Regions from separate parts of the Blautia luti genome, predicted to be linked through region 2. Evidence: riboswitches for the same ligand, from Rfam matches in the RefSeq annotation. Region 2 holds a riboswitch; each other region holds the start of a gene.
What was found. A riboswitch is a leader RNA that binds a small molecule or an ion and turns the genes downstream of it on or off. The one in region 2 is predicted to bind cyclic di-GMP.
Positions count from the first base shown of each region.

Region 1: another riboswitch for cyclic di-GMP. It lies ahead of R8695_RS15770 (DNA repair protein); the one in region 2 lies ahead of R8695_RS09810 (substrate-binding periplasmic protein).
Region 3: another riboswitch for cyclic di-GMP. It lies ahead of R8695_RS14955 (hybrid sensor histidine kinase/response regulator); the one in region 2 lies ahead of R8695_RS09810 (substrate-binding periplasmic protein).

Region 1 is NZ_AP028156.1:3,407,230-3,417,939, reverse strand. It holds partial or broken gene R8695_RS17785 (DUF6783 domain-containing protein) at 1-138, shown strand, start outside; partial or broken gene R8695_RS17790 (DUF6783 domain-containing protein) at 1-57, opposite strand, end outside; gene R8695_RS15785 (MarR family winged helix-turn-helix transcriptional regulator) at 434-943, shown strand; gene R8695_RS15780 (ABC transporter ATP-binding protein) at 1,018-2,751, shown strand; gene R8695_RS15775 (ABC transporter ATP-binding protein) at 2,744-4,627, shown strand; cyclic di-GMP riboswitch class I at 4,842-4,971, shown strand; gene R8695_RS15770 (DNA repair protein) at 5,126-5,410, shown strand; gene lepB (signal peptidase I) at 5,382-5,990, shown strand; gene R8695_RS15760 (LPXTG cell wall anchor domain-containing protein) at 6,025-10,710, shown strand, end outside.
Region 2 is NZ_AP028156.1:2,084,107-2,094,816, reverse strand. It holds gene acsV (corrinoid activation/regeneration protein AcsV) at 1-1,894, shown strand, start outside; gene R8695_RS09835 (DUF3786 domain-containing protein) at 1,953-2,621, shown strand; gene R8695_RS09830 (formate--tetrahydrofolate ligase) at 2,742-4,427, shown strand; gene R8695_RS09825 (cyclodeaminase/cyclohydrolase family protein) at 4,527-5,156, shown strand; gene R8695_RS09820 (bifunctional 5,10-methylenetetrahydrofolate dehydrogenase/5,10-methenyltetrahydrofolate cyclohydrolase) at 5,300-6,154, shown strand; gene R8695_RS09815 (glucosaminidase domain-containing protein) at 6,156-6,926, shown strand; cyclic di-GMP riboswitch class I at 7,063-7,156, shown strand; gene R8695_RS09810 (substrate-binding periplasmic protein) at 7,334-8,149, shown strand; gene R8695_RS09805 (ATP-binding response regulator) at 8,133-10,313, shown strand; gene R8695_RS09800 (ABC transporter substrate-binding protein) at 10,313-10,710, shown strand, end outside.
Region 3 is NZ_AP028156.1:3,231,330-3,242,039, forward strand. It holds gene R8695_RS14940 (hypothetical protein) at 56-889, opposite strand; gene R8695_RS14945 (hybrid sensor histidine kinase/response regulator) at 1,060-3,681, opposite strand; gene R8695_RS14950 (substrate-binding periplasmic protein) at 3,678-4,517, opposite strand; gene R8695_RS14955 (hybrid sensor histidine kinase/response regulator) at 4,832-8,038, opposite strand; cyclic di-GMP riboswitch class I at 8,250-8,340, opposite strand; gene R8695_RS14960 (diguanylate cyclase domain-containing protein) at 8,863-10,623, shown strand; gene R8695_RS14965 (MATE family efflux transporter) at 10,660-10,710, opposite strand, start outside.

The DNA.
Region 1 (10,710 bases), 1.3 Mb from region 2:
GTAGCCCGCTACGGCGCCCTCATCCGTGCAAAATCTCCCACAAATTGTGACGCACATCTTGCAGAAAGCCTTTTTCAAACACGCTCTCGGGCGCCTTTTCCGTACATCGGATGTTCGATAATGTTTTCTGAACCATGATATAAAATTATAGACATACAGATCCTCCCTGAAGATAGATGTAATATTTGTAATTACTGGTATTATATTTCTGTAGCGATATAATATCAAATGTTATGTGAATATATTTCAAAAAAAATCTTTCTCAAAAAGAAGTTGACAATTCATAGATACATCCCTATAATAGTTGAAAGTTAGGATACGAACTATTAGAATGCTAACTAATTAAGAAGTTATGAAATTTCCCACCTATAGATTTTGTCTGTATGCAGAGTTTTGGAGGTGGGATTTTATCAGCTTAAAGGAGGTGTGAAGTGTGGATGAAGAGCTGAAAATTAAAGTAGAGGATATGCATATGGGAAGACTGGTCGGGATTCTTTCCCATCAGATGATGCGGAATGGAAATAATCCGTCGATTGTGATGGAGTCAGATGAACTGACTACATTGCAGAAACATGTGCTGAAGTTTATTCTTCTGGAAACTTTGCACCATGACCTTTATCAGAAGGATATCGAGGAGGAATTTCAGGTACGGAAATCAACTGCTACAAGTATGCTTCAGCTGATGGAGAAGAAAGGTTTTATTTACAGAGAAAGTGCAAAGCAGGATGGACGTCTGAAACGGATCGTACCTACAGATAAGGCGAAAGACATTCTTCCGGCGATCCTTGAGCACATTGATAAGACAGAGCACTGGCTGGAAAAAGGAATTCCGAGAGAAGACATAACTCTGTGTAAACAGGTACTGTGGATGATGCACAAGAATCTGGAAGAACTGCAGCGAAAACAAGGTTGCGATTCTAAAAATGACAGTAAAAAATTGTAACTGTTCAGTATTTGCAGTCAGCGGACTGCTGAACAGTTACAGAAAATTTATAATTAAGGAGGACATCGACAAAGATGAATAAGAAACTTTTACGTTCAGTCCGGGAATACAAGAAGCAGTCTGTACTGGCTCCGGTCCTTGTAATCCTGGAAGTACTGATGGAAGTTCTGATTCCTCTGGAGATGGCGAAGATTATCGACGTAGGTATTGCAAACGGAGATATGAGCTATATCATCCAGCGTGGAGTCATCCTTGTTGCAATGGCAATGATTTCCCTGTTCTTCGGCGTACAGGCCGGAAATATGGCGGCAGTTGCAGCAGCAGGATATGCGAAGAATTTACGACACGATATTTTTTATAAGGTGCAGGATTTTTCCTTTAAAAATATCGACCACTTTTCAACATCAGGTCTGGTCACACGACTGACCACTGATATCACAAATGTACAGCAGGCATACATGATGAGTATCCGCCTTCTTGCCAGGGCACCGTTTATGATCATCCTGTCATGGATTATGACACTGACGATCAATAAACCGATCGCAATGCTTTTCCTGATAGTTGTTCCTGTCCTTGGCGGTACACTGATCTTTATTGCGAAAAAGGCACATCCGCATTTCATCAAGGTCTTTGATGAATATGACAACCTGAACAATTCCGTTCAGGAGAATGTAAATGCCTCACGTGTAGTTAAGGCTTTCGTAAGAGAGGACTATGAGATTGAGAAATTCCATGGAATTTCCAGATATGTTTATGATCTGTTTACTAAAGCAGAGAAAATCGTTGCATGGAACTCACCGGTTATGATGTTTGCCATGTATACTGTAATCATTATCATTGTTGCAATTGGCGGAAGAGGAATTGTTCTCGGTGGCATGGAAACCGGTGAGCTGACAAGTATCATTGTCTACGCACTTCAGATTCTCATGTCCCTGAACATGGTAACTTTCGTGTTTGTTATGATCATGATAGCAGAAGCATCCACAGACCGTATTGTAGAGGTTCTGGATGAAGTTCCTGAGATGCAGGATAAAGCTGATGCAGTAAAGAATGTGGCAGATGGTTCCATTGACTTTAATCATGTAGATTTCAGCTATGCAGGAGAGGGAGGAAATCTTTCCCTGAAGGATGTAAATCTTCATATTAAATCCGGTCAGACAGTAGGTATCATCGGCGGAACCGGAAGTGCAAAGTCTACCCTGGTGCAGCTGATCCCCAGACTCTATGATGTCACAAAGGGTAATGTCCAGGTGGGAGGCGTGGATGTACGCAACTACAATCTGGAAGTACTTCGTGACCAGGTTTCCATGGTACTTCAAAAAAATGTGCTGTTCTCAGGAAGCATCTATGACAATATTCGCTGGGGTGATGAACATGCCAGTGAGGAAGAAGTTCGGAGGGTCTGTAAGCTGGCCCAGGCAGATGGATTCGTCAGTGAGTTCCCGGATGGCTACGATACAATGATCGTTCAGGGCGGTAACAACGTATCCGGCGGTCAGAAGCAGCGTCTGTGTATTGCAAGGGCTCTTCTCAAGAAACCGAAGATCCTGATCCTGGATGACTCTACCAGTGCAGTAGATACAAGAACAGATGCCCTGATACGTAAGGCTTTCCGCGAGGAGATCCCGAACACAACAAAGATTATTATCGCACAGCGAGTTTCTTCTATTGAAGATGCAGATCAGATCATCGTACTGGATGACGGTAAGATCGCAGGTGTGGGTACTTCAGAAGAACTGCTGAAGACAAATGATATTTACAGAGAAGTATATGAATCACAGGTCAAAGGAGGCGGAGACGATGAATAAGAAGAAAAAATTAGACCAGAACACCATCCAAACTGCCAAAAGACTTCTGAAATATATGACAGGAACCCATAAGATACAGTTTATCATCGTATTTATCTGCATCTTTATCAGTTCCGCAGCAAGTATTGCAGTATCCCTGTCCCTGAAATTTCTGCTGGATGACTTTATCATCCCGCTGATCGGACAGACAGATCCGAACTTTGCAGAACTCTATAAGGCACTTGCAGTCCTTGGCTGTATTTTTGCACTTGGTGTGATTGCCACATTTATTTATACCCGAATGATGGTTTATATCGGTCAGGGTGTGCTTAAAAGTGTCCGTGATGATATGTTCGAGCATATGCAGACTCTTCCGATCCGCTATTTCGACCAGAATACAAACGGATCTGTCATGAGCCTCTATACTAACGATACAGATACCCTGCGTCAGATGATCAGTCAGGCGATCCCACAGGCACTGATGGCACTGTTTACGATCGTGGTTACCTTTATTTCCATGTTATTGTTAAGTCCGCTGCTTACGATTCTGGCAGTTGTGATTATTTTTATTATGCTGAAGGTTACCAGTAAGATTGGTTCCAACAGTGGCAAATATTTCATCCGTCAACAGGTATCTCTGGCAGATGTGACCGGTTTCGTGGAAGAACGAATGAATGGTCAGCGTGTGGTAAAAGTTTTCAACCACGAAGATAAATCAAAAGAAGAATTCGATAAACTCAACGAAGCACTTTTCGAGAGCTCCGCAAATGCCAATAAATACGGAAATATGATGGGACCGGTGATCGGTAACATCGGTAACCTGCAGTTCGTACTGACAGCAGTACTTGGCGGACTTCTCTCTGTAACTGGTGTGGGTGGCATCACTCTTGGTGTTATGGCTTCCTATTTACAGTTCACAAAGAGTTTCACTCAGCCATTTATGCAGGTGGCACAGCAGTTCAACGCCATCGTTATGGCACTTGCAGGTGCAGAACGTATCTTCAAACTCATTGATGAGAAACCGGAAGAGGATGAAGGTTATGTAGAACTTGTGAATGCAAGAAAAGATGCCAACGGCAACATTACAGAATGTAAAGAAAGAACAGGTATGTGGGCATGGAAACATCCGCATTCCGCAGATGGTTCTGTAACTTACACAGAACTGACCGGAGATGTTCGTTTCGAAGACGTTACATTCGGATACAATCCGGATAAAGTCATTCTGAAAGACATCAGCCTCTTCGCAAAACCTGGACAGAAACTTGCTTTCGTAGGTTCTACAGGCGCAGGAAAGACAACTATCACAAACCTGATCAACCGCTTCTACGATATTCAGGAAGGTAAGATCCGTTACGACGGAATCAATATCACCAAGATTAAGAAAGATGACCTGAGACGTTCTCTGGGAATCGTACTTCAGGATACGCACCTGTTCACAGGAACTATCAAGGAAAACATCCGTTATGGTAAACTGAATGCCACAGATGAGGAAGTATACGAGGCAGCAAGACTGGCTCATGCTGACCAGTTCATCAAGATGCTTCCAAAGGGCTACGACACCATGTTAAGCGGAGACGGCGAAGAACTCTCCCAGGGTCAGCGCCAGCTTCTCTCCATCGCCAGAGCAGCCGTAGCCAACCCGCCGGTACTGATCCTGGATGAAGCAACTTCAAGTATCGATACCCGTACAGAAAGTATCGTACAGAAAGGTATGGATAACCTGATGAAAGGCCGTACCGTATTCGTAATCGCTCACCGACTCTCAACCATCAGAAACAGCGATGCCATCATCGTACTGGATCATGGTAAGATCATCGAGAGAGGCGATCATGAAGACCTCATTAAGATGAGAGGAACTTACTATCAGCTGTATACCGGAAAATTGGAATTATCATAAAACCGAATTGGTCTAACCAAAAAGTGCCTGTCAATCGTCAATAGTAACAGATTGGCAGGCGCTTTTATATATATATTACTGATAAAACCGAAAATTGTACGAAATATGCAAAAAGTGAACGTAAAATTGTACAATATAACGGACTGGTACCGGTTGACAAATTTTTGTCCCAAGAGGTATAATATGAGAAGCATGGTGAAACGTACGAAACTGAATATGGAATTGGCAAACCTGGTGTGAGCCAGGGACGCAAAGCTTGGAGCCTTTGATAAAAAAGTATTTACATACATAAGAGGAGTATTAATCCGGGAAGGATTAATTTATAAGGTAGTTCGGCTGCAATTATTTTTTATCAAAGAATAATTGTGGCTTTTTTTGTATGTTAAAAGTCAGAAAAAGTCAAAAATATGACTTAATAAAATCAAAAATAAGCATCAAAAAGAAACATTTCTGCACAGAAACAAATGCAGTGAGAAATAAACTTGGATGGAGAGCATAATGACTGAAAAAGAGCTGCGGCGTTTAAGCCGCACAGATTTACTGGAAATGCTCCTGGAACAGAGCAAAGAAGTGCAGCGCCTGCAGCAGGAGCTGGAGGAGACGAAGCAGAAGCTGGAAGACCGGAGACTGATGGAACAGGAAGCCGGATCTATCGCGGAAGCAGCACTTCGGATCAATAAGGTATTCGAGGCAGCACAGCAGGCAGCAGACCAGTATCTGGAGAATATCAGACAGCATGCAGACAGGCGGGAGAATGAAAGCATTCAGCATGAGGAAGCATAAGAAAAAAGAAATTACTTCCCTGCCCACAGTCTCACAGCTGGAGGCAGAGTTAAACAGAAGTAAATACAGGCACCGGTTTTATCAGGTGCTGCGCAATACCATCGGTACACTGATCGCAGTAGCAGCCGCGGCAGTTCTGATCGCCGTACTGTTACTTCCGGTACTGCAGATATATGGAAATTCCATGTATCCCACTATTCAGGAAGGTCAGATCGTGGTATCTGTGAAAGGTGCAGATTTCACCCAGGGAGATGTGATCGCTTTCTACTATAATAATAAGATTCTGGTGAAGCGAATGATCGCAGGTCCCGGAAGCTGGGTAGATATCGATGAGAAGGGAAATGTCACAGTGGACGGCGACCCCCTGGACGAACCCTATCTGGTAGAGAAGTCTCTGGGAGACTGCAATATCAAACTCCCCTATCAGGTGCCGGATGGCAGATACTTCGTGATGGGAGATCACAGATCCACTTCCATTGACAGCCGAAATACATCAGTAGGCTGCGTGGCAGAGGAGCAGATCGTAGGAAAGATTGTATTCAGGCTTTGGCCTTTGAGTTCAGCAGGTCCTGTGAAGTAAGGGGAACAGGAAAAGGGAAAAGGAGAGATGTCAGATGAAAAATACGTTGTTGCATCAGGCGGCGAAGTTCAAGCTGCAGAACCGGAAGCATAAACGCTGGCAGAAAGCGGTCAGTATTCTGGCATGTATAGTAGTTTTCTGTACTGTATATGCGCTGATCCTTCCGGCACTTACTGCAGAGGGAACTCCTCACTGTGGAATAGAAGAACATACTCATACGGATGAATGTTATGAGAACCGTCTGATCTGCGGGAAAGAAGAAGGCGAAGGAGCACACACCCATACGGATGAATGTTATACCCAGGAACAGACGCTGATCTGCGGACTGGAAGAGGGTGAAGGTGCTCATACTCATACAGAAGAGTGCTATGATGAGGAAGGCAATCTGATCTGCGGACTGGAAGAGAATGAAGGACACCAGCACACAGAGGAATGCTACCAGACAGAGGACATTCTCACCTGTGACCAGGAGGAGAGCGAAGGACATCAGCACACAGCAGAATGCTACGAGCAGGTACTTGCCTGTGGTAAAGAAGAGCATGCACATTCACTGGCATGCTACTCTGACCCGAATGCAGATGTAGAAGATGCAGATACATGGCAGAATTCTGTAAGCTCTGTATCCCTGACAGGAAACTGGGGCAGCGATCTGGCAGCCATCGCCCAGACACAGATCGGCTACAGAGAAAGCACTTCCAATTATAATGTAGCAGAAGACGGCGCCACAATGAACGGCTACACCCGCTACGGCGCATGGGCAGGCGACCCGTACCGCGATAACTGGTCCGCACAGTTCACAGACTTCTGTCTCAGCTATGCAGGCATCCCGTCATCCGCAATGGTACAGCCATCAGACTGCTGGGAATGGGCACCGGTCTCCAAAGAAGGCTACACCCCGAACACCGGCGACCTGATCATCCTCGACGGCAACCAGGACGGCACCCCCGACCACGCCGGAATCGTCCTCAACGCCAATGACGCCCAGGTAACTACCGTGATCGGCGACTCTGATAAAGAAGTAAAACAGAATACATACAACCTGGACAACGCGATCATCGTCGGCTACGTAACCATGCCACGCAACCCGAACTTCGACTATGGCGACGCAGAACCGGCAGCGGACGATGCAGACGCACAGGAACCGGACAATAATAATATAGAAGAAACTCCGACGGCGGAGCCGGAGGAGACACCGGAACCAGCACAGGCAGCTGAAGAAGACGAAGATGATGCACCGGAAGCACTGGATGATGAGACGAGTTCTATGGCAGCTACCGGAGAAGATGGAGATGCGGTTAATCAGCGTATTAAAGTTGAATTGTCAGCATCAAAACCAGAAGATAACACTGGCGAGCCACTTTCTGCAAAAGTTGTATCAACATATTCTCAGGCAAATAATCCTAACTCTAAAGCAACTGTTTATGTTAAAGTTGGAAAGCTGCCAGAAGGAGTGCATATAGAGGGATTTAAAAATGGAAAGCGGACTGTAAACTATAATGGTGGAAAGGATGCGCTGGAATTAGAACTAGTGGAGGAAAATGGAGAATATTATATTAAATATGAACAGCCTGCTGGTTCTACAATTGAGTTCGATGTAGAGTTGAGTTCTACAAATGGAACAATGCCCGCTAAGACACAGATGACGTTATCTGTAGATGAAACCAGAACGAAAGCTCCTGAGGGAACATCAGGAACAGATTATTTAGGTGATTCTCAAACTCTTACATGGGTTGCAAAGAATGAGTGGTATCCGGTTTCAAAGAAAGTAAATAATCAGAAGCAGGCGTATACAGAGGTATCAGGATCAAATCTGACAGGAAATTATGAATATACTATTGAAGCAAATCACTCTAATGGAGAAAATTATGGTGAAATCTGGACAGATTATGTGAAAGTGACAGATATATTTACCTTGCCTGATAATATATCATTCCCCAAGGGGGTAAAAGTAAAAGATGGAAAGGTTGTAACTTCAGATGAAGAAACAATCTTGGAATTTACAAATTTGCAGGGAGGAACTGTCGAGAATCTGAACATTAATGGAAAGACAGTTACTTATACTCTAAAGATTCCGAATCAGAATATGAATGGTAATGTTCCAACTAAGGAACAGGCGCATCTTAACCTTAAGATGCAGTTGAATGCAAGTAAACTGCAGGTGCCGGAAGATTACAAGAATCGGGAGAATTCAGAAATTCAAAAAGATATTATCCGGAATCATGTTAAAATTGCGCCACATCCATATAAAGAATATCCGGTTAAAGAGACAGAGGATGATGCACTTATTATACCTTCCAGGGAACCGGAAAAGATTGTTGTAGGTAAAAAAGCAGATAATACTAGTGTTAAAAATGGTGTTAAAGCGGGAGATACTATTACTTATACTTTGTCAGTGAAAAATGAAGGTACAAATGAAATTATAGTAAAAGACTCGAAAGGTAATTATTACAAGGTTACTGATACTTTACCGCAATATTTGGAATTAACGGATGCACAGATAGCAGATTTGAAGAGCAAGAATATTACTGTAACTAAAAATAAAAATAATGGTATTTACACTCTTGAATGGATTCCAAGTGAAAGTAATATCGCATCTGGTGAAACGAAAGAAGTTAGTTTTACGGTAAAAGTAAAAGATGCTGATGATTCAGCCATGAAGGATTTGAGCAATAACAGTGATATTTCTAATCAGGCTCAGTATAAAAATCAATATACAGAGAACGTAAAGGTTAAATATCATAAAGGCTATACAACTGTAAAAAAGGAATCAAATGCCAATGGTGTATTGAATAATGGAGCTGAAGTTATCTATAAGATCACTGTTGAAAATCCAACAGATATTCCGGTTGCTAATGAAACGCTTAAGGACGTGTTGCCGAATGGACTGGAATTTATATCTGCGCAGTTTAATAGTACGGAAATCACAAAAAGCCAGAAAAATATTTCGTTGAGTGACGGGCATAAAGTTGACTTTGATGTGAATGGACAGAATCTACAGTGGACTGTTGATAAAATTGGTGCACATGAGCAACTTACTTTTACATACAAGTGTAGAGTAAATACAGATAAAACAGGTGGAAATACTGTACTGAAGAATAATGTAACAACTGGGTCAGGCGGCAGCGGTAATACAGATATTACTGTAAAGAACCCGATAGTAATAAATAAAACGGTTGATAAAGATACAAGTAAAGTTTATTCAGATGAACAGGAATTTAATTATACGATTACTCTTAAGAATGATGAAAGTAATCCAAACAATGTAAAAGATCAATATCTGACAGATGAATTGCCAACAGGAATGATATTGGGCGACAGCATACATCTTATTAAAAAAGTTAATGGAATAGAATCGACTGTTAGTTGGATTGATTTTTACGAGAATAAAAATGGTAGTGTCCGAGAAGGAAATGCTACATTTACAGCCCAATTCGGAGATAGAACAGCCGGTGTTACATTTGAGAGTAACAGAATAGTTTTGAGATGGTTAATTGATGAGCTGAAGTCAGGGGAAAAGGTTACTATACAGTATCCGGCGAAGATTATCCTGTCAGATGAACAGAAAAAGAATGGAGGAAGCTATTCATTTATCAACACAGTTAAATATCTGGATCGTTCTAAATCTGTAACTGTATACGGTGGGTCAGAAAAAGGAAAGTTGTATTTGCAGAAAACGTTTAATGGATATTCGCCATATTATTCTGAGAAGGAATATCAAAACAAGTATGGAAATATTATATTTAAACTTACTGGAAAGACATCAAGTGGTGAGCCAATTCAATTTGAAGATGGAACTTATGAAAAAGAAGTAAAATATTCAGATTTCAGCTGTCCAAGCTGGGATAATTCCCGTTGGGGTTATACTTTTGATAATCTTCCAGTAGGGGAATACACGCTGGTAGAGACTAATGCTGATGTAGAAGGAAAGGAGAGAACAACTACTTACAAGGCAAAGGTTGTAAAAGCAAAGGATGCTACAGATATTACCGGAGAAAAGGACGTAATATCTTCTGAGAATGCATCATTTGAAGTAGTTGACAGTGCTTCGACTGATAAAGCTATCAGGGTTACTGTTGATAATAAATATGAGAATCCCAAATCTGTGGATTTACAGAAAAGTGTATGGGGAATTTATAATTATCAGGAAAATAGTAATCTGAGTAGTGGAACTCAAATTGCCAGTAAGGAAGTTTTTACCAGCTCAGGTAAAAAAGTAATTGGATATACTATTGCAGTTATTAATTCAGGGGAACAAACTGTTGAAATATCTGATATTCAGGATAGTATTCCGGAAGGATTAACATATAAAGGATTGACCACAAATCGTAGCTGGACATGGACAGCAGGATATACTTCAGCGCTAACGGATAATATAGTTACTGCAGAGGGAAATTATGCACCTTGGTTTTCTGGTTTTGTAAATGGAGTGCACATTGCTGCGACAATAGATGGTCAGGAACTTTCTATGAAAGTAACAGGGGATGATAATAAACCGTACAAATTACAAAAAGGTCAATTGATTCTGTTTTGCGTAGTATGTGAAACAAATGATAAGCTAGTTGAGAATGTGCCTTTGACAAATACAGCAAAATTAATTGTAGATAAGGATGTTAATTATAAGGATTATGAAGAGATTAAAACAGATAACACTGTTAATGATGCAAATCAGAATAATGGTTCATCCAAAGACGAGGGAATACAGAATGATAAGCGGGTTATA
Region 2 (10,710 bases):
GTTTGCCAATGCGGGGGACAATTTACTTGAGGTAGCTCGTGGAGCCAATGTGGCGATCGATGCACCATGTTCTGGAAACGGAGCCTGCGGAAAATGCCGTGTCCAGTTAAAGAGCGGAGAACTGGAGAGCAAAAAGACATTACATATTTCTGACGAAGAATATCAGGAAGGATGGCGCCTTGCATGCTGCAGCAAGATCAGTGCAGATGTAAATGTGCTGGTACCTGATATTGCATCTGCCTATAAGAGCAGAATGAAAGTAGCTGATTTAAGCTCTAAAGAGGAAATAGCCATTTTTGAAAATGCCAAGAGAGACATTGAGCTTGCTGGCATAGAATTAAAGAACAGTCTTGAGGTAGTGGAAGTTGTGATGACTCCTCCGTCTCTGGATGACACAATGCCGGATAATGAGAGACTGACACGTGCACTGCGTAAATATTTAAATATTGGCAGGGTTCGTATCCCTTATGCAGTTCTGAAGAAACTTCCGGATGTATTAAGAGAGAACAATTTTGCAGTGAAGTGCGTGATTCGTGCCACATCTGACGATATGTTCGTGTATGATATTTTCGGCAAAGACGAAGATATAATAATCGGCGGTCTTGCTGTAGATATCGGAACAACAACGGTTTCTGCTGTACTGATCAATATGGAAAACGGTGAGATTCTTGCAAAGAGTTCTGCAGGGAACGGCCAGATCCGTTTTGGTGCAGATGTAATTAATCGTATTGTGGAATCACAGAAACCTGGTGGACAAAAGAAATTACAGGATGCTGTAATTAAAGAGACCATCAACCCGATGATCCATGAAATGTGTAAAAGCGCAAAATTCCCAAGAGACCGTATTTACAGGATGTGTGTAGCATCCAATACAACTATGAATCATCTGTTTGCAGGAATTAATTCTGACCCATTACGTACAGAACCATATATCCCTGCATTCTTTAAGACCAATTCCCTATTTGCTTCTGATGTGGGGATTGATATCAATAAAGACGCGCATATTATTATGGCGCCGAATATCGGAAGCTATGTAGGTGGCGATATCACAGCCGGAACAATGGTCAGCCAGATCTGGAACAGACCGGAGTTTTCATTGTTTATCGACCTTGGTACAAACGGAGAGCTTGTATTTGGAAACTCAGATTTTATGATGAGTTGCGCATGTTCCGCAGGTCCTGCCTTTGAAGGTGGTGATATCAGCTGTGGTATGCGTGCCACAGACGGAGCTATCGAAGCATGTACCATTGACAAAGAGACTATGGAGCCTACCTACAAGATCGTAGGTGATCCGGGAACGAAACCTGTAGGTTTATGTGGATCCGGTATCATCGATGTGATCAGTGAACTTTATATCTGCGGAATCATCAACCCCAAGGGTAAATTTATCCGTGAAGGAAAGAGAATCAAACATGACAAATACGGAATGGGCAGCTATATCCTTGCATTTGAGGAAGAGGCAGGTTCTGTAAAGGATGTTGAGATTACAGAAGTTGATATTGACAACTTCATCCGTGCCAAAGGTGCCATCTTCTCAGCAATCCGTACAATGCTTACTTCTCTGGACTTCGATGTGAGCATGATCGATGATGTGTATGTTGCAGGCGGTATCGGAAGCGGTATCAACATGCAGAATGCAGTCAACATCGGTATGTTCCCGGATATCCCGATCGAGAAATTCCACTACATTGGTAACTCTTCTCTGACAGGTGCGTATCTGATGCTTCTGTCAACACCGGCAGAGAAGAAGACTTATGAACTTGCTGCAAATATGACATATATGGAACTTTCTACAGTACCGATCTATATGGATGAATTTGTAGGTGCATGTTTCATTCCTCATACAGATACAAGTATGTTCCCGACTGTAATGGAAGAGGTTCAGAACCGCTAAGTAATAAAAATAACAGGGCAGGTAAATCTTTTATCTGTCCTGTCTGTGGAGACTTACAATGGCGTTTAGCTTAAATGATTTAAACTATGAAAAAGACAGTAAGGAAAGAATGCCGTGGGAGCACTATACTCAGGAGTATGCAGCAGCAGATCCGAAAGAGATCGCTTCCAGACTTGCGATTCCTTATGACGAAGAAACAAAAACTCTGACTTTAACTTTTCTTGGAACCGAATATCAGATCACCTGGCCGGATTTCACAGTGACACATACTCCGGATGATAAAGGGTTTTATCCGTTGGAGGATATGATCTATGCAAGAATCCTGACGATCCGTTTTCTCCTGAATGGAGTGAAATCCGAAAGTTCAGGAAAATTCAAAACATATCGTGAAATGCCATGGGGAGAGGTATATTTAAGACAGTTTGACGGCAGATGTATCAAACGTCTGGCATTTTCCTATGGAAACCGACTGGGAGATTTCAAAGCAATCATGGAGCATATCAAAGCTGCACCTGTAAAGCACGGCGATATTGCTTATGAAGTAGAGATTTTCCCGGAATACAAAGTGCAGATGATCCTCTGGGAGGGCGATGAGGAATTCCCGCCGTCTTCACAGATTCTCTTTTCTGATAACTTCCCTGTTTCTTTCCAGGCAGAGGATATGGCAGTTATGGGAGACGTGATCATTGGTTCCCTGAAAGCATTTTTAAAATGTGTTCAGGCATAAATCAGATTGAGTTTGAATAAGACAGGTGTCACCTGTTTTAGATAAAGAAGCTGCTGGCAGATGATGCGGACAGCAGCAAAAAACCGACTTAAAAGCGGAGTAAAAAGGAGGTAATTTGAAATGGGATTCAAATCAGACATTGAAATTGCACAGGAATGCGAAATGCTTCCAATTACCCAGATTGCAGAGAAGGCAGGTATTGATGACAAATATCTGGAGCAGTACGGAAAGTACAAAGCAAAAATTGACTACAATCTTCTGAGAGAAACAGACAAGCCGGACGGAAAGCTGATCCTTATGACAGCAATCAACCCGACACCAGCCGGAGAGGGAAAAACTACTACAACTGTAGGTCTTGCAGATGCTATGCAGAAACTTGGCAAGAACGTTATGGTAGCCCTTCGTGAGCCATCCTTAGGACCGGTATTCGGAGTAAAAGGTGGTGCAGCAGGTGGTGGATATGCACAGGTTGTTCCTATGGAAGATATCAACCTTCACTTCACAGGTGACTTCCATGCAATTGGTGCAGCTAACAACTTACTTGCAGCTATGATCGATAACCATATTTTCCAGGGCAACGCATTAAACATTGACCCACGTAAGATCACATGGAAGAGATGCGTAGATATGAACGACCGTCAGCTTCGTAACGTAGTAGACGGCCTTGGCGGAAGAACAAACGGTATGCCTCGTGAAGACGGATACGACATCACAGTTGCATCTGAGATCATGGCAGTTCTCTGTCTTGCAAGTGACATCAAAGACCTGAAAGAAAGATTATCCAAGATCATCATCGGATATACATATGGTAAAGTTTCTGAGCAGAAACCTGTAACAGCCGGCGACCTTCATGCAGAAGGTGCTATGACAGCTCTGTTAAAAGATGCCCTGAAACCAAACCTTGTACAGACTCTGGAACACGTTCCTGCAATCGTACACGGCGGACCATTCGCCAACATCGCTCACGGATGTAACTCCGTAACAGCTACAAAGATGGCTCTGAAACTTGCTGATTATGCGATCACAGAGGCTGGTTTCGGTGCAGACCTTGGTGCTGAGAAATTCCTCGACATCAAATGCCGTATGGCAGGCTTAAAACCAAGTGCAGTTGTTATCGTAGCTACAGTACGTGCTCTGAAATACAACGGCGGTGTTGCAAAAGCTGATCTCAACAACGAAAACCTGGAAGCACTTGAGAAAGGTCTTCCAAACCTGCTCAAACATGTATCCAATATCAAGAATGTATACAAACTGCCATGCGTAGTTGCTATCAATGCATTCCCTACAGATACAAAAGCAGAACTTGATCTTGTAGAAGCAAAATGTAAAGAACTCGGCGTTAATGTTGCTCTTTCTGAAGTATGGGCAAAAGGCGGCGAAGGCGGAATCAAACTTGCAGAAGAAGTTCTTCGTCTTGTTGAAGAACCAAACGACTTCTCCTATGCATATGAACTGGAAGGTTCTATCGAAGACAAACTGAACCAGATCGTTCAGAAAGTTTACGGAGGTAAGAGAGTTGTTCTGACAGCAAACGCTCAGAAACAGGCAAAACAGTTAGAAGCTCTTGGCTTCGGCAACTGCCCGATCTGTGTAGCTAAAACTCAGTACAGCTTAACAGATGACCAGACCAAACTTGGCGCTCCGACAGACTTCGAAGTTACAGTACGTAACCTGAAGATCTCCGCTGGTGCAGGATTCATCGTAGCTCTTACAGGTGAGATCATGACTATGCCAGGTCTGCCGAAAGTTCCGGCTGCTGAAAGAATCGATGTAGACGAGACAGGTAAGATCACAGGTCTGTTCTAAAAGTTTATTAAATATGTCAGAGAGTGTCTGTATCAGACACCCTCTGAAAAATATAAACAGATATCTGTTGAATAATAAAAGAAAGCAGGAGAGAAAAAGATGGGATTTTCAACAAGTACTTGCACAGAATTCGTTGAGGTTTTAGCTTCCAAAGCTCCGGTTCCGGGCGGCGGCGGTGCATCTGCATTAGTTGGTGCTGTAGGAACAGCTCTTGGAAACATGGTAGGAAGTCTTACTGTAGGCAAAAAGAAATATGCTGACGTAGAAGACGAAATGTATGAATTAAAAGCAAAATGCGATCAGTTACAGAAGGATTTCCTTCGTCTGATCGAACGTGATGCTGAAGTATTCGAGCCATTATCCAAAGCATACGGAATGCCAAAAGAAACAGAAGAAGAGAAAGCTGAGAAAGCCAGAGTTATGGAGATTGTATTAAAAGACGCATGCTCCGTACCTATGGAAATTATGGAGAAATGTTGTGAAGCTATCGAATTGATCGTTGAATTCGGTGCAAAAGGTTCCAAACTCGCCATCAGTGATGCAGGTGTTGGTGCAGCTTTCTGTAAAGCAGCATTACAGGGTGCAAGCCTGAACGTATACATCAATACAAAATCCATGGCTGACAGAGAATACGCAGAAGAATTAAACAGAAAAGCAGATGCGATGCTTGAGAAATACACAAAGATCGCAGATGACACATTCAACAGTGTACTTGGCAGACTGAAATAATAATAAAATAGAAAATCCTGTATTGTTTTTCGGTTTTTCTGAAGAAATATTTTATAGAGTGCATATGAAATATCAGTCAGCTATACTGGAATTATTCAGTTACAATACAGGATAATAATGCATAATTTTGGAGGGAACGACAAATGGCAAAGCAGTTATTAGGTAAAGAAGTAACAGCAGCGTTAAACGAGAAAATCAAAGCAAACGTAGCAGAGCTTCAGGGAAAAGGAGTAAATCCTACTCTCTGCATCATTCGTGTTGGTGAGAACCCAAGCGATATCTCTTATGAAAGAGGAGCAACAAAACGCTGCGAAACTTTAGGCGTTGCATGTGAGAAAATCTTACTTCCGGAAGATGTTTCCCAGGAAGAACTTCTTGCAACAATCGACAAAGTAAACAAAGATGACAAGATCCACGGTGTATTATTATTCCGTCCGCTTCCGAAACATCTGGATCAGGCAGTGATCGAGAACGCACTTGCTCCTGAAAAAGACGTTGACTGTATGACAGATCTTTCTATGTCTGGTGTATTCACTGGCAAACAGATCGGATTCCCGCCATGTACACCACAGGCATGTATGGAAATCCTTGATCATTACGGAATTGACTGCACAGGTAAGAAAGCAGTCGTGATCGGAAGAAGCCTTGTTGTTGGTAAACCTGCAGCAATGATGCTCGTTAAAAAGAATGCAACTGTTACAATCTGCCACACAAGAACTGTAGATATGCCGTCTGTAGCACGTGAAGCAGACATCATCATCGTGGCAGCAGGCCGCGCTGGTGTTGTTGGTGCTGAATACGTAAAAGAAGGCCAGACAATTATCGATGTAGGAATCAACGTAAATGCAGAAGGTAAACTTTGCGGTGATGTTGACTATGCAGCAGTAGAGCCGATCGTAGATGCTATTACACCTGTACCGGGCGGTGTTGGAAGCGTAACAACTTCTGTACTGGTTGGTCATGTAGTAGAAGCTGCAATGAGAAAGGTAAACGCATAAGATGAAAAAAGTGCCAGGAAAACATTTCTGGCTACTTATGACAATGACAGGTGCCCTGATATTCGGGGCACCTGCTTTGGTAAGTGCCAGTGAAGAAATAACCTCCACCAGTACAGAAAACAGCACAGCAGATCACTCGGGAGAAGGTCAGATTTCAAAACCCAAACATCTGGAAAATGCAGAAAATAGCGGAGAAGAAATAATCTCCGACGAAAGTCCCACAGACAATACCTACGGATACTACACGATCATGGGCAAAACTACAGTTTCCGTTGATGATATGTGTTCATTATACAACAGCCAGGGATGCACTTACCCATCAGAAGAACTTAGCAGTGGAGGAGCACCTGACATCGAAACCTTTTGTGACATTATCGCAGAAGAAGCAAACGCAGAGAATGTACGCGGCGAAGTGGTCTTTGCACAGGCAATGCTTGAAACCGGATGGCTTGGATTTGATGGAGATGCCAGAATCGACCAGTTCAACTTCGCAGGACTTGGAACAACCGGAGATGGAGTCAAAGGAATTTCCTTTCCTGACGTAAGAACTGGAATCCGCGCTCAGGTTCAGCATCTCAAAGCCTACGCATCAACAGATGACCTGAATCAGGAATGCGTAGATGAACGATTTGGTTATGTGACCAGAGAAACAGCCCCCTATGTAGAATGGCTGGGAATCCAGGAGAATCCATACGGCGGTGGCTGGGCTGCGGGGAAAGATTACGGAAGTAAATTAAGAAAAATACTTTCAGATTTAAAATCTGAAGCATAAAGCATTACTGTTTATTCTTTTCTCAATATGCTTTGTGAACAGTAATGCGAACAGTAATAATTATTCAGATAACAGATTGATATATTTCTTATAGACATGATATAGTATGAGTGCTATAATAAAAAAAATTTTTTATGGCATTTATTGGCAAACCGGTTGAAAAGCCGGAGCGCAAAGCCAGAAGGAGCTAAAGTCAGACTGAAATCTGATCATGCCAACCGGTTGCATCATGCCTCAGTAATAAAAAAAGGTAAATGTTAAATGGGCATTATGGAAAAAGTTCCTGTGAAATTTTTTACATGGAACTTTTTTTGGCTTCAAGCGGATAAAAATCATCCGCTTCGCTACTTACTTAATTCGGTTAAATTTGAGAAAAAATAGAAAAGAATAGCAGGAATGGAGAAAAGATGAAAAGGAAAAAGGTGATTGCAGGCATTCTGCTTGTGGGAATTTTAGCAACTGCCCTGGCAGGGTGTAAAAACACAAATATCACTAAAAAAGAAAGGGAAAAGCCCGTCATCACCTTGGGCAGTGACAGTTATCCGCCATACAATTATCTGAATGAAGATGGGATTCCCACAGGAATTGATGTGGAACTGGCTACAGAAGCTTTTAAAAGAATGGGTTATCAGGTGGATGTTGTCCAGATCAACTGGGAGAAGAAAAAAGAGCTGGTAGAAAGCGGAGAGATCGACTGTATTATGGGCTGTTTTTCCATGGAAGGACGCCTTGACGATTACCGCTGGGCAGGACCTTACATAGCAAGCCGCCAGGTAGTTGCTGTAAATGAGAGCAGTGATATCTATAAACTAAGTGATCTGGAGGGAAAGAACCTTGCCGTCCAGTCCACAACCAAACCGGAAGGCATCTTTCTGAACCGGACAGATGAAAGGATCCCCAAATTGGGCAATCTGATCAGTCTTGGGCACAGGGAACTAATCTATACCTTTCTGGGAAAAGGATATGTAGATGCAGTTGCTGCACATGAGGAATCCATTGTCCAGTACATGAAGGATTATGATGCAAGCTTCCGTATCCTGGAAGATCCGCTGATGGTGGTCGGGATAGGTGTTGCTTTTGCAAAAGAGGATGACAGAGGAATCTGTGAGCAGATGGATCAGACGCTGGAAGAAATGCGTCAGGATGGCACATCCCTGAAAATCATTAAAAAATATCTGGATGATCCCCAGAAGTATCTGGAGGTGGATGATCTTGGATATTAGGAGAAGAATAAAAGTAAAGCGATTCTGGATATTCGGCATTCTGCTTGGAATCTGTGTGACTGCAGCTTCCCTGTATTACTTTTTTCAGGCAGAGAAAAAGGAAGCAGAGAACAGGATGGTGAAAACTGTAAACTATGTCAAAGTGCAGTGTTCCACCTACACCCATTATAATGAAGCTTCGGAATCTAAAAGTCTCCTCCGCGCCATTGAAAGTGCCAGACAGATGAGTACGAATATCGACATGGAAACAGAAAACGGCAGCCGGCTAAGCCAGGAGTTTCTGAAAGAAAATCTGCAGACCCTCTGGGTGGATGGTATCCTTGTGCTGGATGCAGAGGGAAAGACAGTCTGCAAATACAGCATGGATGAGGCTCTGACCAATGAGATCACAGATTATCTGCAAAAAGACATTATCATGGATTTTACCGGATATGAAGAAAGATCTTATTCGGAACGGATTGACCGAGAAGACGGATCACGTATCGACATTGCAGCCTGTGCCAGAAAAGATGCACCAGGTATGGTTGCAATTTATTATTACACATCTCCGGAATTTGTCAGAAATTATACCCTGACAATACAGAACCTTTTAAATGGCTATAGCACTCAGAAGGATGGAACGATTATTGTTGCAGACAAGGGAACCATCGTTGCCAGCAACGATGAAAGCCTGCTGGGACAGGATACTGCCGGGAACCAGGTTGTCCAGGCAATGAAAGAGCATACAGACAGTCAGCATATTTTTCATTTAAAAAATGAAGGAACCGGAGGTTACGGAATCATGCTGAAGCAGCGGGATTATTATATTTATGCCTATCTTCCGGATACGGAAGTATTCCGTAACCTGCCACTAAATGTAACCGCTGTCGTTTTTCTTTATTTACTCATATTCGGTATATTCTGCTTCTGGGGTTACAGAGTGGATCTGGCACACCGGAAACAGGAACAGGAAAAAGATGAAACATATAAAGCAGAACTTCTAAGAGCAGCAAAAAAAGCAGAAGCAGCCAATGAGGCAAAAACTGAGTTTCTGCAGAGAATGAGCCATGATATCCGGACACCGATCAATGGAATCTGCGGCATGATCAATGTGGCAGACCATTATGCAGACAATATGGAGAAACAGACGGAATGCAGGGCAAAGATCAAAGAGGCATCCCATCTGCTGCTGGAACTGGTAAACGAAGTTCTGGACATGAGCAAGCTGGAGTCAGATGAAGTGGTTTTGGAAGAAATCCCATTTAATCTGAACAGTATTTCTGAGGAAATACTGGGTGTGATCGAACAGGTGGCTGCAGAGCAGAATATCCGGATCCTTTGGGAAAAGAAAGAAGTTACACACTGGAATCTTATTGGAAGTCCGGTGCATGTGAAGCGGATCCTGATGAATATTTTGTCCAATGCGGTGAAATATAACAAAGAAAACGGATATATCTATATCAGCTGTCGGGAAATCCCATCAAAACAGACAGCAATGACCACATTGGAATTTGTCTGCAGAGATACCGGGATCGGAATGGCAGAGGCATTCCAGAAACGCATTTTTGAACCATTTGCACAGGAACATGCAGGAAGCCGCACAAAATTCGCCGGAACAGGACTGGGAATGCCAATCACAAAAAAACTGGTGGAGAAAATGGGCGGAACCATTTCCTTTGAAAGTAAAGAAGGCACAGGGACTACATTTGTGATCCGGATTCCATTCCAGATTGATGCAGATATGAAGGACAGGACTGAAACGGAAGAAAAAACGGAAACATCTATCCAGGGGCTCCATGTTCTTCTGGCAGAGGATAATGAATTGAATATGGAGATTGCAGAATTTGTGCTTCAGAATGAAGGCACTGTGGTGACCAAAGCATGGAATGGACAGGAGGCTGTTGACATATTCAGAAAAAGCAGTCCTGGAGAATTTGATGTTATTCTTATGGATATTATGATGCCTGTCATGAATGGATATGAAGCAGCAAAGATGATCCGCTCTCTGGACAGAGAGGATGCAAAAGTGATACCGATCATTGCCATGACAGCAAACGCGTTCACTGAGGACAAAATGAGAGCAAAGGAAGCAGGAATGGATGAACATATTGCCAAGCCTGTTGATGGAAAGTTATTAGTAAAAGCGATCAATGAGTTAGTAAAACATAATCAGGAGAAGTTATAATGAAAAAGAAAAAATGGAATAAGATACTTGCTGTGCTTTTGGCGATGGTGACAGCCGTATCACTTCTGTCTGGCTGCGGCGGGAAAAGTGCGGAAAAAGAAGATGCAGAAACCATCACAGTGTATTTATGGAGCACAAAGCTGTATGAAAAATATGCGCCATACATCCAGGAACAGCTTCCGGATATCAACGTTGAATTTGTAGTAGGCAATAATGATCTGGATTTCTATCGTTTTCTGAATGAAAACGGCGGATTGCCGGATATTATAACCTGCTGCAGGTTTTCCCTCCATGATGCAAGCCCCCTGAAGGACAGTCTGATGGATCTTTCCACAACCAATGCTGCAGGTGCTGTCTATGATACCTACCTTAACAATTTCAAAAATCAGGATGGCAG
Region 3 (10,710 bases), 1.1 Mb from region 2:
TTTTTTATCTGAAAACCCATACTGCCGCCCCGGAATGGTGCGGCAGTATTTTACCTTATTCTGTAACAACTATTTTTTCAAAATATGTCTTTACGGAAAAATCATCTTCACCGGTTTCAGCATCGTCTGCTTCTTCGCCGTCATCAGATTCCTCTGCATCGTCTTCTGCTATCAAACACAGTTTTCCATCATCCAGTAAATTGAACTTCATATTATCAAGACTGAAAAACATAGTTCCTGCCTCATCCTCTGTTACAGCCTTTAATACCAGTGCGTTTCCTTCCACGTCGCCCTGAAGTTCTACTTTTGTCTCTTCTCCGCTCTCTATTAAGATAATTTCAGCCTTTCCGTCTTCCACAGACATACTCATTTCAAATCCTGTAAAGTCAGCATTAACCGGCATCTGCATTCCAAATGCTTCCATCAGAGTACAGCTCCATTCTCCTTCAAAATCCTTCATAGTTGGATTTTCTACCGGTTTGCCCGGTACATAAGGCTCATACTCTTCCTTTTCCTGACTCAGGATCATTGTCGTTCCATCTGCTGTTAAGGTTATCTTACCGTCCTTGTACTCACATTCTTCTGTCTGATCATTATGAGTCATCAGAATTTTATCATTTTCTATTTTCCACTCTGATTCATCTACTTCAGGCTCTTCCCCATAAACAGAACTTGTTGTTTCCATTTTACCGTCTTCTTTAATGTCCACGGTCACTTCCATTCCCATTGCCCCCGGATGAAAGGATGCACCTTCGCCCATAGAAAGCTCATTTACATACCAGGTTCCAATAACATCCTTTTCTTCAAGGGCATAAACACTTACGCTCATAAAGCCTGCCATTAAGACTCCTACTGTTCCTGCCATCCACAACCTCATTTTTTTACTCATACAAACATCTCCTTTCTTTTTTAATGTACTCCTCGGACTCTTTTTTACTTAATTTTGTGAGAAGATTTTTTGTTTATCTACATTATACGTGAACGCTCAGATATTTACACTAGCACTTCTGACAGTATGCATGTAATTTTTTGGATAAATTAAAACCTGCTGAAAAGTTTTTAACTTTTCTCAGCAGGTTCATTAAAATACTTTCTGTTTTGGCGCATTCTCTCCAGATTTTCCAGAATTATATCTGCGCTGATTGGTTTGGCAATATGAGCGTTCATACCCGCCTTGATTGCCTTTTTACGGTCTTCTTCAAAAGCATTGGCAGTCATCGCAATGATTGGTATATTTGCGCATTTCGGATCATTCAATGTACGGATTTCCCGGGTTGCGGTGTATCCATCCATCTTCGGCATCTGAATATCCATGAAGATCAGATCATATTTTCTGCCTTCTACAGATGACATGATATTCACAGCATCTGTACCATCCTCAACGCAATCCACATCCAGACCAATTTCCTCCATGATCGCTGTTGCGATCTCCCGGTTCAGCTCATTATCCTCTACAAGAAGAACTTTCTTCCCTTCATAACGCCTCTGGATTTCTGCCCGGATTTTCTGCTTCTCATTCTTAAGGGGCTCTCTTTGCTCCGGATCAGGTTCCTCCTTCACAGTCGTCCCTGATATTTCACATTCAAGCATAACCGTAAACTCCGTTCCCCTTCCAACTTCGCTTTCAACCTGAATCGTACCGCCCAGCATATCCACAATGTTTTTGGTAATTGCCATTCCGAGACCGGTTCCTCCTATTCCATTCTCCGTAACGGTATGTTCTCTTGTAAATGAGTCAAACACCTGCTCCCTGAACTCCGGCGACATCCCGATTCCATTATCCTTCACACTGAATACCACTGTTGTACATCCGTCTCTTCTGCATGGTTTCTCAGAAACACGAATGTTAACCGTACCCCCAACCGGTGTAAATTTCACAGCATTACTGCTGATATTCAAAAGCACCTGCGTCAGGCGCAACTTGTCGGTAATAATATCTTCATGGAGTACATCCTGTGTATCAATATACAGCTCCTGCTGTTTAGAATGTACAGATTCCTGTATAATTGTTTTTAAGTCATGCAGGATATCCGGCAGGTGTACAACTGTATATTCAATCCGTACGGAACCGTTCTCGATTCTGCTCATATCCAGCACATCATTGATCAGGCTGAGCAGATGCTGACCGGATATATGGATCTTTTTCAGATAATCCAGAACAAGCTCCTTATTGTCGATATGTGCTGTCGCAAGCGCAGTAAATCCAATGACCGCATTCATCGGCGTGCGGATATCATGAGACATATTATTCAGAAACACAGTTTTCGCCCTGTTCGCATGTTCTGCAGCCGCAAGTGCATTTCTCAGATTCCTATCTTGCGCAATCTCACGTTCTTTTTCTTCTGTCACATCACGATTCGCAACCAGAACTGTACACAGTTTCCCATCTTTATCATATCCCTGTGGCACAATGATCATTGTCATCCATCTTTCATCCACTGTCCGGGCTGTAAAACTCAGCGTTTCACGTTCTTCCAGACGCTTTGCCACCGTACTTATATCGACAAATTTCCAATATGCCTCCTGAAATGGCTCTGCAATCACCTGCCTTATAAGTTCTTCCTGATGCGCTTTGGAAAGCACATCCCCTTTCTGATCCGGCTTCACATTCTCTGAAGATTTCAGGATTTCGATTTCCTCTGTTTTTAGATTCACAAGAGAGATAGAGGAATATGCATGCCCCAGTGCATTAATCACCCGAAGTCTTTTCTGGTCCTGAAGGATACTTCTCTTTTCTGTTCTGCTCCTGCTCACTCGGTAAAGTAAGAAAAGAAGCAGCGCAAGCAGCACATAAATCACACATATAATATTTCGTGTGATGTACACCTGACTTTCCGGGAAAAAGATATATGCATCGTAGTCTTTGATCTTCTCCCGACGTCCGAACCAGTTTCCTGTCTCTGAACGAAGATGGACAATTCCATTCTCATCTGCCTCAAATTTATTTTTATACTGGCTTTTTGCTTCTTCTATAGAGCGGGCAGTCAGCTCCTGTCTGTTTGTACTGACAACCTTATCATCATCACAGATCACAACACTTCCATTCATCTCAAAAGGAAAGTCAGGAAATAACGATGCCATCGTCAGATCTCCGTTAAGCTCATTTACTTCCTCCTTCTGCGCATATGTGATCAGGATACCTGCTGCATCCTGTCTTGCCACTGCCGCAAAATCATAGATCTTCCCTTTATTTCTCAGACGAGTGGTATAAGTCTTTTCCGGATGCTCTGCAATATCACGTACATAATCACTTTTGATCAGCTTCTGCCACAGCGACATAGTATCTCCATCTTTTGCACTCTGTTCTGTCACCTTCAGATTCTGATCCAGTACAAGGATTCCTGTCAGGCGCTGTTCCCCGGCATATTCGTCCAGCATTTCTGTACTGAGATTTCCTTCCTGTTCTATGACTCTGCTTAATTCTGTTGTTTTGTCCAAAAGACGTACCAGGCTTTTCACCTGATCATTGGTGTTATAAATCTCATAACTTTCAATTCGGTTTTTTACAAAATCAAAGGTCTCATCCAGAGTACTGTTCAGCTTGCTATTATCTCTCGCTGTCAGCAGAAGAAAAGTCAGTATTCCGGAAAAAATCAGAATAAACACAAGCAAACACACATTTCTGTCGACCCTCTTTTTCTTCTGTTTCTGCGGTATCTGCCCTCTTATCTGTCTACTCATTTACTTTCTCCTCCCGGCAGAGTTTCGTACGCATCCAATCCGTATTTTGTAACTATTTTTTCTGTAATCCCTTCACTTTGCATCTCTGTAAGCGTTTCTGTAAGCTCTTCTGCCAATTCTTCGTGAGTTCCTTTTTTGAAAGCAATTCCAAGTTCTGATTTATAAGGACTTTCCTCCAGCATACGGTAAGCGCCCTTGCCATCCTGTATCAGACTGCCAAGCATTGCCTCATGTCCCGCAATCGCATCTGCATAATTTTTTCTAAGTGCAGCATAAAGCTCATTCGGCGAAGAAAAACAGTTCACCTGTTCTGCCTGCGGAAGATCTGATTCTATATTATGAAGAAAGAGATCTTCTGCTTTTGTGGTCGCCTGAACTGCAATCCTCTTCCCTTTCAGATCCTGAAGTGTCCGGATTTCACTCTCGGCTCTTACAACCACCATCTGACGACTGTACATATACGGTCCTGCCCACTGATATTTGTTTTCTCTTTCATTCCTGGAATAGCAGCTCCACAGACAGTCTATTGTTCCATCTGACAAAAGTTTCTCTTTATCTTCCCAGACAACCTTCTCAAATTCAGGCTGATAACCCAGCCTCTGAAAGGCTTCCTCTGCAAGTTCCACATCAATGCCTTTATACTCGCCATCACTCGTCTGATAGCTGTAAGGTTCAAAATAATCTATTCCGATAACAATCTCCGGCAGTTCACTGTCCGATGTTTTCTCTTTCTTTATTCCACATCCTCCCGGTATAAGGCTGCCTGCCAGAAGAAGTGCTGCAATACAAATTCTTTTTCTGCGGGTATGGGAGTCATTCTTTCGATTTTTTCTCATATCCAGTTCCTTTCCATTTATTACTGTTTCATAACCTGCGTGTCAGTGACCTTGCTTTCCCAATTAAAACAGAGGGCTTATCCAATTCGGGTAAACATCAAAACGGTGCAAAAAAAGTTCCACGTAAAAAACTTTTACAGGAACTTTTTTCATAAACATCTCAGGTTTTTGGCTGATCTGCCTATAAATCTGCCAACAAAACTTCTGATACATATTATACATTTCATATACTTTCATGTCTACAATTATTTACTGCTATGAAGTATAAAGTACACCTCGTATTACTGTTCACTCCGTTCTCAGTAACAAATAAGTTACAGCCAGCTCTCCAGAACATCATTCAGCTTATTCATATCCAGCGGTTTCGCAATATGTCCATTCATGCCTGTATTTTTTGCCAGCTGTACATCTTCTGCAAAAGCATTTGCAGTCATGGCAACAATCGGAAGTCTTCCCTGTTCGCCCGGAAGGCTCCTGATTGCTGCGGTTGCCTCATAACCATTCATGACAGGCATTTGAATATCCATAAAAATAAGATCATACAAACCTTTCGGAGAAGCTTCCACTTTTTCAACTGCAATTTTTCCATTTTCCGCTGTTTCCACTTCTGCCCCTGTCATCTGCAGAATTTCAACAGCAATTTCTCTGTTCAGCTCATTATCCTCAACCAGCAGAATCCTTTTTCCTGTATAATCTGCTTCTGACAGATCATCCAGATAATTTCTTGCTGTTTTTTCTTTTCTGCCTGAAGTAAACTGCCGCAGTGTTGCCGTCAGCCGGGAACGGAACAGCGGTTTTGCAATAAAAGCATCTACGCCTGCAGCCTTTGCTTCTTCTTCGATCTCGCTGAATTCATAAGATGTCAGTACAATAATGGTAATCTCTTTCCCTATCCGTTCCCGGATCTGTCTGGCTGTTTCAATTCCGTCCATATCCGGCATTTTCCAGTCTAAAATAACAGCAAAGTAATCATTTTTTAGCTCATGACGTGCATAACAGCGCTCAACGGCTTCTCTGCCGGAAAGGACCCATTCGCCTGTAATACCGACTTCTTTCAGCGTGGCAACTGCACTTTCACAGCATGTCCTATCATCATCCACAACCAGAACCGGCAGATTCATCAAATCTCTGTCCTGTTCTTTTTCTTTTTCCTGAAGCTCCAGATAAATTGTTACTGTAATTTTAGTTCCCTTGTGTAAGGTGCTGTCCACTTTAATATTGCCATTCATCAGGTTCACAATATTTCTGCTGATCGCCATTCCCAGACCGGTTCCCTGAACCTTGGTTGTCCGGTGGTCATCTGCGCGGCTGAAAGGATCAAACATGATTTTCTGGAATTCCGGCGTCATACCGATTCCATTATCTTCAATCGTAAATTCATAGCATCCAAGTTCTGAAAATCCATTTGGCTTTTCCTCTATGGAAAAAATAATATTCCCACCATCTGGCGTATACTTGATTGCATTGCTCATCAAATTCACAAATACCTGCTGGATTCTCAGGCTGTCACCACAGACAGCCTCATGTTCAATATGATTGATGTGTATATCAAAATTATGTTTATGTTCATCAAGCACCGGTTTCGTAAGTGTAATAAGATTATCTACCAGCTCTGACAGATTGAAATCTTCCTGTGCCAGTGTCATTTTTCCACTTTCAATACGTGCCATATCCAATACTTCATTGATCAGCCCCAGCAGATGGCGGCTTGATTCTGTGATCTTACTGAGACATTCAATAACTCTATCCTGGCTCTCAATATTTGCTCCTGCGATTGCCGTCAGACCCACAATCGCATTCATTGGTGTCCGGATATCATGTGACATATTGGAAAGGAATTCTGTCTTCGCTCGATTTGCATTTTCTGCGGACCGGTAAGCCTCTTTCAGTGCCTGACGGGATTCAATCTCTGCTTTCTTCTCCTGTGTCACATCCATGGATGCCAGCAATACCTTTTCCAGCTTTCCGTTCTTCCATTCCAAGGGAATATAAGAAGCGATTTTATAAGTCTTTTCATCCAGGCTGCAATACTCAAACTTATAAATATCATTTTCACTTTTCAGTTTTTTCCGAATATTATCCGGGGCTATCAGGATATCTATAGCTTCCAATGGTTCCAGTGTCTTATATTTTTCAAGAACCTGCATCTGAAAATCATGATAAAATCCCAGAGGTTTATATATCATCTGTCCATTCAGATTGTAGAATTCATATCTGTCATTTTCCAGATCACAGACAACAAAACGGTCAACCAGACGCACAATACTCTGAATCAGCTGCCCCATGGAAGCATTATCCGCTGCCATCTGCAGATGCCGTGCGCTCTCTACCTTTGCCTCTGTGATATCACGCAGAAAGATCATGGCATATTCTGAATCCTCTATCTCGCCACGTATAATCACATTGCGGACCCATCGTTCTTCTCCATCCAGAGTGATTCGGCACTCTAAAGATAATTCTGTTTCCAGACCTTTCAGTTTTTCTGCAATATAACCACGGTCATAAAAAGCAGCTACCGCTTTCTTATCTGTTTCCACAACATAGGAATCCACCAAATGCCGGATCAGTTCATCCCATGTACGACTCTGTTCAAAAACTGTCATCAGGGACGGTTCAACCTTAAAGGTATCAAATGTGTTTGCTTCCAGGTTTACATAATATTCGCACAGATCTGTTTTCGTAAAGGCACGGTGGAAAGCAGCTGACTTTTGTGCCTGCATAGACTCTTTTTTTTCTGCATCAATATTGATAAATATGCCGGCAATCCTGCTGGCAGAACCATCCAAACGGCGTATTACTTCTGCCGATGCCCGAAACCACTGGTATTGATTATCCTTCATTCTCATACGATACTCTACCTGGTATTTTATCTGGTTCGTCTTATCCTTAATTGCCGCCTGAAGCTGCACCATTACTCTTTCTTTATCCTGTGGATGCAGAAGATCTGACCAGGATTCCAGTTTATTCGGAAAATCCAGAGTGTCATGATAGCCAAGCATTTTTCGGAATTCATGACTCCAGTTTGCATTCACAATCTCACTGTTTTCGTCACAGTCAAAATACCAGAAGCCGGAATAGATAGCCTCATTGAGCAGTGTCAAATTTACATGATCCCAGTTGACCTGTACGGACATAACCCAGATCTGTCTGCCCGCCTCATCTGTCGCATCCTCTTTACAAAGCCGTACATTTTTCACTGTACCGTCTGCTGCAAGGATCTGTGCTTCCCCTGTTCCGTGAAGCTGCAAAAAACGGTCTCGCTCCAGTATATCTTCCTCGTCATAAAAGAAGTTTCTCAATGAGCCTTTTGTCTGTTCCATGAAAGTATCGAATGTATATCCTGTACTATGCAACAGCAGATTATTCACAGACAAAATAGACAGGTTTTGGTCATAAGATCCTGTCATTATACCTACCCCGCCATTATTTTCCAGTGTTTTCTGTACGGCCTGTGACATGGCCTGTGTCTGTCCCGTTACAGTCTCACCTAAAGAATATATTTTGTCTTCATAATTTCCCATTTTATAAAAATCCTCTCTTCATCCTGCCTTTATCTGTATACAGAGAACCTGTACCTGTCAGTTTTCGTACCCTTTTAGGCATATAAAAAGGACACCTGCCAAAATATGCCAGTGTCCCTACTATATTTCTTTAAAATCACACATCTATATAGTATAAAAGTTATCAAAATCTCTTCCGTTTTCACATCTTTTCCATATATAATATGGAAGCAGTTGCAACCGGCTGACCTGGTCAAACTTGCTGACTTTAGCCCCTTCTGGCTTTGCGTCCCTGCCTTTCAACAGGTTTGCCTTTAAATAATTTCCATTTTTATCAAAAATACCACGAATGTTTTTACACGTCAATAATAAATTCCATTGCCGCAGGCAATCTGGAATGAATTTCGGCTACGTTACTGAAAACATAATGAACAATAACGTTGTAAAGAGCATGCTGATTGTGGGAATACTTTTTTATTTCCGGTCAAAAGCAAGGCATACAGGTACCGGATCCTGAATTTCCATTCTGTCAGGTTCTACCATGCAGTCATAGGCCAGAATATGTACACCTGCCCATTGATCTCCACATGTGCAATAAAACGATTGGGGCGATCTATGAAACGACCCTCTGTGATATGTTCGTACTTCGTTTTTTCTGCTCCTCTTTACGCATTGTATACATACCATAGCATGTTTTCCCCATACCTACAACATTTTCACCTTAGGAAACTTTTATATCTGTCTGATTTTACCTATGTTTTAAAAAAAATTCATTCCGTTTTTTCATTTCTGTGCTATAATGTTCCATCATAAAAATATCCGATATATAAATTGAGGTAAAACAGGTGAAGAAAAAAAATCTTGTGCCTCTTATGGTTTTTTTACTGGGCATGTGCCTTGTTGGTTTCATCGTATACAAAACAGACACTCACGAAAAATGGCAGAGACGCACAACCGCACAATTAAATGTATCAACCTACGGTGAACGTATTAAAAATGAAATTACAAATGGAATTGCGATCACAGATACTCTGAAACAGGTTCTGATCAGTGAAAATGGAGATATCAAGCAATTTGATACGATTGCAGAAAATCTTATATCTGATTCTATTGAAAGTGTACAGCTTGCTCCGGATGGTGTTGTAACAGATATTTATCCTGCTGAGAGAAACGAGGCAGGTAAAATTGATCTGCTCCATGATAAAGACCGTGGCAGAATTTCCTGTTATGCAAGAGACAACCATACAATCATTACACAGGGACCCTTTAAATTGACACAGGGCGGCTATGGAATTGCAGTCCGCAATCCGGTCTACCTGAATGATGAGCACGGACAGGCGTATTTCTGGGGATTTACCATTGTTATCCTGCGTGTTCCTGATATTTTTTCCGACTCGATCCATGCACTTTCAGGTTTTGGATATGAGTACAGACTTTCCAAAACAGAAACTCCCTGGAGTGACACTTATAAACCCGTTTACCAGTCAGATGGTCAGATAACGCAGCCGGTTTCTTATGATTTTACCATAGGGAAAGAAAGCTGGAAGTTCGAAGTAACTCCTGAAAGCGGGTGGAGAAACAATCTATTGATCGTAACAGTCAGCACGATTTTTACCGCTATCACCTTACTTCTGTCAGGGCTTACCAGGGTATGTCTGGTATCAAAAGAAAACAAAAATAAATTTCAGATACTGGCACGCACGGATTCTCTTACAGGTATTTACAACCGCTATGGATTTGACGAATCAGCAGAAAAGATGATGGATAAAAATCCGAAAGGACATTTTGTGGCCGCACTCCTTGATCTCGATGATTTTAAGTTTATTAATGATATTTATGGCCACGCCTATGGAGACAAAGCATTAAAGAGTCTGGCAGACAGCATGAAAACATTTTTCCCATCTGATGCATTACTGGGAAGAAACGGTGGGGATGAGTTCTGTATTCTTTTACAAAATTATACCTGCGAAGATGCAAAAGAACTGCTGCAGCAATTTACCGGACTTCCAAAGACATTCTCATACAAGGGAAAAGAACAGTCATTTAACATTTCTCTGGGATATGCGGAATATCCCACATTTGCAGCCAGCCGTTCACAGCTCATGCGCTGTGCTGATGCAGCCCTCTATGCAATAAAACTTCATGGAAAAAACGGATGTATGGCTTACAGGGAAGGTCTTCAGTCAGGAATCCGTAAACAACTGGGATTCGCATTTAAAGATGTCTCTGAACACCTTCCGGGTGCATTTATCATATACAGAGCGGACAAAGACGATGACGAACTCTTTTATGCAAACCATGAGTTCCTTCATATGACCGGATATAAAGATATGGACGAACTGTTCAGACTCACCAATAAGCGCTTCCGCAGCCTGATCCGAGAAGATGAACAGAAACAGATCGAATCCAGTATCTGGGAACAGATTGATAGTGGTAATAAAAATGACTATATTCACTTTCACCTTCGAAAGGCTGACGGATCCTATCTTTCTGTCCTCGATCACGGAAGAATCGTAGAAAGCCAGCAATACGGAAGAGTATTCTATGTATTGTTCATGGACTGGGAGGCTATGCATATTCATTACAGCGATAAATTTTCCGGATAATAACAGACATACGACTGTTTTTCACGAAACCATAGTTCAGACAACTGCCATGCTTTTTCTTCTGTCTTTATATGCCAGAAACAGAAT